3 regions of the Paenibacillus phoenicis genome follow, and region 2 is predicted to be linked to each of the others. Evidence: a T-box and tRNA genes for the amino acid it is inferred to sense, from the RefSeq annotation. Region 2 holds a T-box; the other regions hold tRNA genes.
The links. The T-box of region 2 lies ahead of U9M73_RS02805 (arginine--tRNA ligase). A T-box ahead of a tRNA ligase gene usually reads a tRNA of that ligase, here a tRNA-Arg.

Region 1 (2,240 bases), 2.5 Mb from region 2:
AGCAGCTTCTCCCGCAATTGCTCCCGTTCGCGGAAGGTCAGCGTGGGGTTATCCAACTGCATGACATCGTCAGCGATCCGTTTGTGGATGTCCAGAATCGCACGGCGCATCGCTTCCGTTGGGTGGGCGGTCATGACCAGCTCCAGAGACATGCCGCTCAGGAGCTCCTGAGCTTCGCTATAACTAAAACCCTGTTCCTTCAAATCGCGGACAGCGGCCTCGATCGTACCGCTCTGAACCTCTTCCCCTGCAGAACGCTCATAATCGCGTTTACGGCGAATGCGGTGGTTCTGCTCCGCAATATTCACTAATTGGAAATAGATCGCAAATGCACGAATCACCTGATGACGGATGCCGGGTTCTAAAGAATTGATCATTCCCTTAAACTCTTCATGTAACTCCGGTAAAAATACAGCCCGCAGGGATTTACTGGCTTCACGTATCTTCTCGACAATATCCAAGAGCTCATTGCCGCCCTGATGCACCAGGACCTCTCCTAGAATATTGCCCAAAAAACGAATGTCGCGCCGAAGCAGGTTATTCGAGTTGCCTTTACCTGCGGTAACCGTTAACTCTGTCATGTTTCTCCCCCTTTTCATCCCAATGCAGCATGCTAAATTCAGCATGGTCATGATCTTTGTCGGTTAGACCTAATGACGTGCGCCAAGCGTTTCCTAACATCATACAACAAACTGACCTGAAAATCTTCACTTAATTTGTAAGAAATTCTTGGACGCTATGACTGCGGATTCGATTCCGTCGCAACTTTACTTACCTTAACACGGTAAAGCAGTAAAACGCAAGGGTATAAGGCGTCGATAGAAAACTTTTATACCCGGGAGGAAGGCCGCAATGGTAATAAGGTTAAAATTATAACAAAAAACATCATCTTATCCGATGATGTTGCTGTTATGTATGGAGCGGGTGATGGGAATCGAACCCACGCTACCAGCTTGGAAGGCTGGAGTTCTACCATTGAACTACACCCGCACCTTAAAGAGATGGTCGGGATGACACGATTCGAACATGCGACCCCCTGGTCCCAAACCAGGTGCTCTACCAAGCTGAGCTACATCCCGTCAATAAGGTGAAATATGAAATTGAAAAAGTGGCGCGCCCTAAGAGATTCGAACTCCTGACCTTTTGATTCGTAGTCAAACGCTCTATCCAGCTGAGCTAAGGGCGCGTATTAAGATGGAGCGGACGACGGGAATCGAACCCGCGACCCTCGCCTTGGCAAGGCGATGCTCTACCGCTGAGCCACGTCCGCGCATAGATGGTGCGCGTGGAGGGACTTGAACCCCCACGTCAAAGACGCTAGATCCTAAGTCTAGTGCGTCTGCCAATTCCGCCACACGCGCAAGGAAAACTGGTGAGCCATGAAGGACTCGAACCTTCGACACCCTGATTAAAAGTCAGGTGCTCTACCAACTGAGCTAATGGCTCTTACTTAGAAAAATGGCTGGGGATATAGGATTCGAACCTATGCATGACGGAGTCAAAGTCCGTTGCCTTACCGCTTGGCTAATCCCCAATATTTATGGTGGAGGCTGAGGGGATCGAACCCCCGACCCTCTGCTTGTAAGGCAGATGCTCTCCCAGCTGAGCTAAGCCTCCAGATATCTGGGAATACATATGAAAGAAGATGGTGACCCGTAGGGGATTCGAACCCCTGTTACCTCCGTGAAAGGGAGGTGTCTTAACCCCTTGACCAACGGGCCATATGTAGGGAAGCTCTCAACCGGGATCGAACCGGCGACCTCATCCTTACCATGGATGCACTCTACCTACTGAGCTATGAGAGCAAATTTTTGGGGTCCCCAGAAAGTAATCGGAATATGCTTCGAAGCAAATCGTCACTTTCTGGGGATTTGACTCCCCGAACAGGACTCGAACCTGTGACAACTCGATTAACAGTCGAGTGCTCTACCGACTGAGCTATCGGGGAACATTGCTTGGCAGCGTCCTACTCTCCCAGGACCCTTCGGTCCAAGTACCATCGGCGCTGGAGGGCTTAACGGTCGTGTTCGGGATGGGAACGAGTGGAACCCCTCCGCCATTGCCACCAAACATGATTTTTGCGCTGCTTTTACTTCCGCGCTTTCCGCTTCAGCAAAAGATCAAACCTTATAAAAGGCGTGCAGCTAAAAATCGGTTCAAGGTTGAATCCTTGAAAACTGGATACGAAACTAGATTTGCATTTTAGCCCCTATTCAGTTCCCGGGGTCCCCGAAAAGTAC
Region 2 (2,240 bases):
AAAATTCCGTTGGACCGAACGAGCACCTTATCGGCCTGATGCTCGGCTTCAGACTCCACATCTTCTGCTGCAGGTTGCTTCAGGACCCAGCAGCCCTCCAGCTTACCGGACGTTTCCTTATGGAAGAGTGCGGTCTGCTGCAACAAACGGAAGGCCGTGTCCCAGAACCCTTGCCGGACAATGTTGCTCTCCCAGACCAACAAATCATAATCAATCCCAAACGCCTTCATTTCCTCCAGATGCTCCCGCACGATACGCTCTGCCGTAAGCAAGCCAACCCAAGCCAGGTTCCCGTCTCCAGCTTCCAGCGCCTGCAGCACCTTCGTTCTCTGCTCCAACAGCGACGGTTGATCATCGTATTCCTTGTTAACCCGGGAATAGATGTCCCAACAGAAATCGCCGAATCTCACGTGGGCAGCCTGATGATCCACATTCAGCAACCCAACGACGGTGTCTGCCAACTGATTACCCAGATCGTCGATGTAATTATGCACTTCGATTTGGTATCCGGCCCTCTTGAGCAGCCGCGCCAGCGAGTCGCCGATACAGGCGTTTCTTAGATGACCGATATGAGCGGATTTGTTCGGATTGATGGAAGTATGTTCGATCACGACCTTTTCGCGAACTGCCCGCGGAAGTTGAAAATCCTTGCGGGCCCATTCGTTCCAATCCAGGCGGAAGTTCAGAAAGCCCGGCGGCGCGGTTTCGATCTGGTGGAATAGCCCCTCCATCCGGCCGGTTTGTTCCAATTCATTCTTCAGTTGTGCGGCAATATGCAGCGGTGGTTGACGCAGCGTTTTGGCCAGCTGCATCGCGATGTTGGTCGAATAATCCCCGTGTTCCGCACGGGCGGGCCGCTCGATCACAATGTCCGGGAGCTCCTCGGTGCTGTGGCCAAGCCTTGAAAGGACTTGTCGTACGGACAATTCAAGATATTTTTTCATCCAACTGCTGATCATAAAATCCACTCCTCCCTGGCAAAAAAATAAGCCTTCATCTCATCAAAGAGACGAAGGCATTACGCGCTCGCGGTACCACTCTTGTTGTTAAACTTCATGTTTAACCACTCTGAAGGATAACGGTCTTGGGCCGTGGCTGCTTACTCGACTCACGTTCAGCAACCATTCTCATGGGTCCGTTTCACTGGAAGCCCTGTACCGGTTTCCACCCTCCCGGCTCGCTTGGACTAGAACAGCCAGCTACTCTCCCAATCGTCGAATGTGGGATATTTTGTATTATTATATCCGCTTAATTTGGAATGTCAATCCTGGACTTCCCCAATATCAACCCACGAGCCCGACTTCTAGAGTAGGAGAAGAAAATTTTGGTCATACTCTTACTACTTCCATCAGAACAAAGGGGCTAGCGACATGCAACAACCGGACGAGTTTATCGAAACAACTGCAGCAAAACCTGGAAGGTCTTCGCGAGCTTCTCGGGAACAGTTCGGATGTCGTGTTCCGTCAGCTTTTGCCGGCGGACTGTACGCAACTCGCTATCGTTTACATCGAAGGACTTATCGACAATCAACTCTTGCAACAGGATGTGATTCGCCCGATTCTGGAGACCTCCTCAGACGGGAAGATGACGCCAACTCAGGTTAAGGACAAGGTCGTCAACGTCGGCGGCGTTAGCTCAGTGACCACCTATGAGGATGCGTGCAACGGATTGTTGTCTGGCGGTGCGCTGATCCTGATCGATGGGTATATGGATGGTTTGATTGTCTCAATTCCCGGGTTAGAGGAACGCGCGATTGCCGAATCGAAGGCCTATCCAAATATTCGGGGGCCTCAGGACGCATTCACGGAGGCGATAAAACCAAAACAGAGCTAGCTATCATGTACATGCACGGATTAGCGGATCAACAGATCGTAAGTAAGTTGACTGAAAAACTAAACAACCTCCAGGTGGATCGCGTGCTGGAGGGCGAATATATTGAAGAAGTTCTGAATCAGGATAACAAGCTTACGATTTTTCCTATGCTGTACAACACCGATCGTCCAGATACGATCGCAGCGGGCGTAATGGAAGGCCGAATTGCCATCTTTATTGACGGAACGCCATTCGTTCTCCTTGACCCAACCTTATTCGTCGACTTTCTTCAGTCCGCCGAGGATAATTATCAGTCGTATCTTAATTCCGACGGTATTGTTATTGAGCTTAATGGCCCAACGTGAAGGGGTCCCTTTTCCAGCTTTCCTTGAAGCGTTGATCATGGAAGTCGTTTTTGAGATTTTGCG
Region 3 (2,240 bases), 2.0 Mb from region 2:
TCGGTCGAGGGCTTATCCAAAAAATAAAATGCAAATCTAGTTTCGTATCCAGTTTTCAAGGATTCAACCTTGAACCGATTTTTAGCTGCAAGCCTTTTATAAGGTTTGATCTTTTGCTGAAGCGGAAAGCGCGGAAGTAAAAGCAGCGCAAAAATCTTGTTTGGTGGCAATGGCGGAGGGGTTCCACTCGTTCCCATCCCGAACACGACCGTTAAGCCCTCCAGCGCCGATGGTACTTGGACCGAAGGGTCCTGGGAGAGTAGGACGCTGCCAAGCAATGTTCCCCGATAGCTCAGTCGGTAGAGCACTCGACTGTTAATCGAGTTGTCACAGGTTCGAGTCCTGTTCGGGGAGTCTATCCTGGAAGGAAGGATATATGTTTTGCATATTTCCTTCTCTTCCGGGGAAACCAACTCTTATGGAGAGGTGTCCGAGTTGGCCGAAGGAGCACGATTGGAAATCGTGTAGGCGTCACAAGCGTCTCGAGGGTTCGAATCCCTCTCTCTCCGCCAGCAAGGACTTGAATATGGCCCGTTGGTCAAGGGGTTAAGACACCTCCCTTTCACGGAGGTAACAGGGGTTCGAATCCCCTACGGGTCACCATCTCTTTTCTTTAGTCATCCCAGATCTGGAGGCTTAGCTCAGCTGGGAGAGCATCTGCCTTACAAGCAGAGGGTCGGGGGTTCGATCCCCTCAGCCTCCACCATACTTCTTATTACTGACGCGGGGTGGAGCAGCCCGGTAGCTCGTCGGGCTCATAACCCGAAGGCCGCAGGTTCAAATCCTGCCCCCGCAATTATCCTCTTCAAGAGGATGGCATTATTCTCGTGTGGAGCCGTGGTGTAGAGGCCTAACATGCCTGCCTGTCACGCAGGAGACCGCGGGTTCGAATCCCGTCGGCTCCGCCATTTATCTTCTTAGTTAAGACTTGTACGAGCCATTAGCTCAGTTGGTAGAGCACCTGACTTTTAATCAGGGTGTCGAAGGTTCGAGTCCTTCATGGCTCACCAGTTTCATATTTATTATGCGGACGTGGCTCAGCGGTAGAGCATCGCCTTGCCAAGGCGAGGGTCGCGGGTTCGATTCCCGTCGTCCGCTCCATCTTAATACGCGCCCTTAGCTCAGCTGGATAGAGCGTTTGACTACGAATCAAAAGGTCAGGAGTTCGAATCTCTTAGGGCGCGTTCCCTTTGCCGGTGTGGCGGAATTGGCAGACGCGCGCGACTCAAAATTGTACGCGCCTCATGTTTTACGCGCCGAACCATTCCGTTCCTTGATATATAAAGGTTTTCCGAAAAGGGCACCGCGCTTTAGTCGGTGGACCCGCACCAAACTCCCCAAAATTCAGCCGATTTTGGAGGACTGCGCTTTTGTTTAGATGTAACGCGGTCAGGTTGTACGCGGCTGGTGTGTCGAGGATAACTCGATGTAGCATGCAAGTCAAGCATGACAAATTATATATTTTTATTGTGCCGGCGTGGCGGAATGGCAGACGCGCTCGACTCAAAATCGAGTGGGAAACCGTGGAGGTTCGAGTCCTCTCGCCGGTACCAACAATGAAATCAAGCTCTTGGGATCAGGAATCCAAAGGGCTTTTTTAATGTTCAGGACATTATGGATTGGCAGTAACAGTACGACATCGAGCTGTTTAGAAGAGATATTCGGGATCAACCTAAAAGTATAGTTCGGTGAAGAACACATTTTTGGAAAACGATCTCGATAAAAAACAAAGCAAGCGAACCTAGAGATAGTCCGCTTGCTTTGATCTGCCTGCCCTTCACCACCATTTGTAGCTGTTGCGCTCCAGCTTCTTCTGATCCGAGTTCTTTTCATGATCGCGTTTTCCGAAAAATTCGTCTTCTCTCGCGATCGTTGGGTCATACCAGTCCGCTTTGGCTTTCGCCCATTCCACCCACTTCATCGACTTGGGATCGAGGTTTCCGGATGCCTCCACTGCGGCAATATAACGCCTTATTTTGCAGGCGGTATCGTAGTCCTCCGAAAGATTTTCCAAAGCGAGCGTTTGCTCCACTTCAGCATTAAAGCGTTGTCTTCGCTCCTCTTTTCGCCGCTCTTCTTCCTGGCGTTTACGTTCAGCTTCCTCGCGGGCCTCGCGCTTTTGTCGGCGAATATCGGAAGCTTCGTAAAACGCAATCATGATATCGCCAAGGCGATCTTCGATGACGTATGATTTGCAATCGCGAAAGTTTTTTGCGGCATATATTGAAAAGCTGATTCGG

Region 1: it has a tRNA-Arg gene. The T-box ahead of U9M73_RS02805 (arginine--tRNA ligase) is inferred to sense a tRNA for this amino acid. The anticodon was not compared.
Region 3: it has a tRNA-Arg gene. The T-box ahead of U9M73_RS02805 (arginine--tRNA ligase) is inferred to sense a tRNA for this amino acid. The anticodon was not compared.

Annotation. Positions count from the first base shown of each region.
Region 1 covers NZ_JAYERP010000001.1:3,061,077-3,063,316, forward strand. The annotation lists gene ppc (phosphoenolpyruvate carboxylase) at 1-581, opposite strand, end outside; tRNA gene U9M73_RS14555 (tRNA-Gly) at 917-990, opposite strand; tRNA gene U9M73_RS14560 (tRNA-Pro) at 1,003-1,079, opposite strand; tRNA gene U9M73_RS14565 (tRNA-Arg) at 1,110-1,186, opposite strand; tRNA gene U9M73_RS14570 (tRNA-Gly) at 1,196-1,270, opposite strand; tRNA gene U9M73_RS14575 (tRNA-Leu) at 1,278-1,361, opposite strand; tRNA gene U9M73_RS14580 (tRNA-Lys) at 1,371-1,446, opposite strand; tRNA gene U9M73_RS14585 (tRNA-Gln) at 1,460-1,534, opposite strand; tRNA gene U9M73_RS14590 (tRNA-Val) at 1,542-1,617, opposite strand; tRNA gene U9M73_RS14595 (tRNA-Glu) at 1,647-1,721, opposite strand; tRNA gene U9M73_RS14600 (tRNA-Thr) at 1,733-1,805, opposite strand; tRNA gene U9M73_RS14605 (tRNA-Asn) at 1,876-1,948, opposite strand; rRNA gene rrf (5S ribosomal RNA) at 1,954-2,070, opposite strand.
Region 2 covers NZ_JAYERP010000001.1:604,137-606,376, forward strand. The annotation lists gene U9M73_RS02805 (arginine--tRNA ligase) at 1-959, opposite strand, end outside; T-box leader at 1,003-1,224, opposite strand; partial or broken gene U9M73_RS02810 (spore germination protein) at 1,219-2,240, shown strand, end outside.
Region 3 covers NZ_JAYERP010000001.1:2,573,936-2,576,175, reverse strand. The annotation lists rRNA gene U9M73_RS12145 (23S ribosomal RNA) at 1-20, shown strand, start outside; rRNA gene rrf (5S ribosomal RNA) at 160-276, shown strand; tRNA gene U9M73_RS12135 (tRNA-Asn) at 282-354, shown strand; tRNA gene U9M73_RS12130 (tRNA-Ser) at 421-512, shown strand; tRNA gene U9M73_RS12125 (tRNA-Glu) at 529-603, shown strand; tRNA gene U9M73_RS12120 (tRNA-Val) at 631-706, shown strand; tRNA gene U9M73_RS12115 (tRNA-Met) at 723-796, shown strand; tRNA gene U9M73_RS12110 (tRNA-Asp) at 832-908, shown strand; tRNA gene U9M73_RS12105 (tRNA-Lys) at 935-1,010, shown strand; tRNA gene U9M73_RS12100 (tRNA-Gly) at 1,027-1,101, shown strand; tRNA gene U9M73_RS12095 (tRNA-Arg) at 1,111-1,184, shown strand; tRNA gene U9M73_RS12090 (tRNA-Leu) at 1,472-1,553, shown strand; gene U9M73_RS12085 (hypothetical protein) at 1,778-2,240, opposite strand, start outside.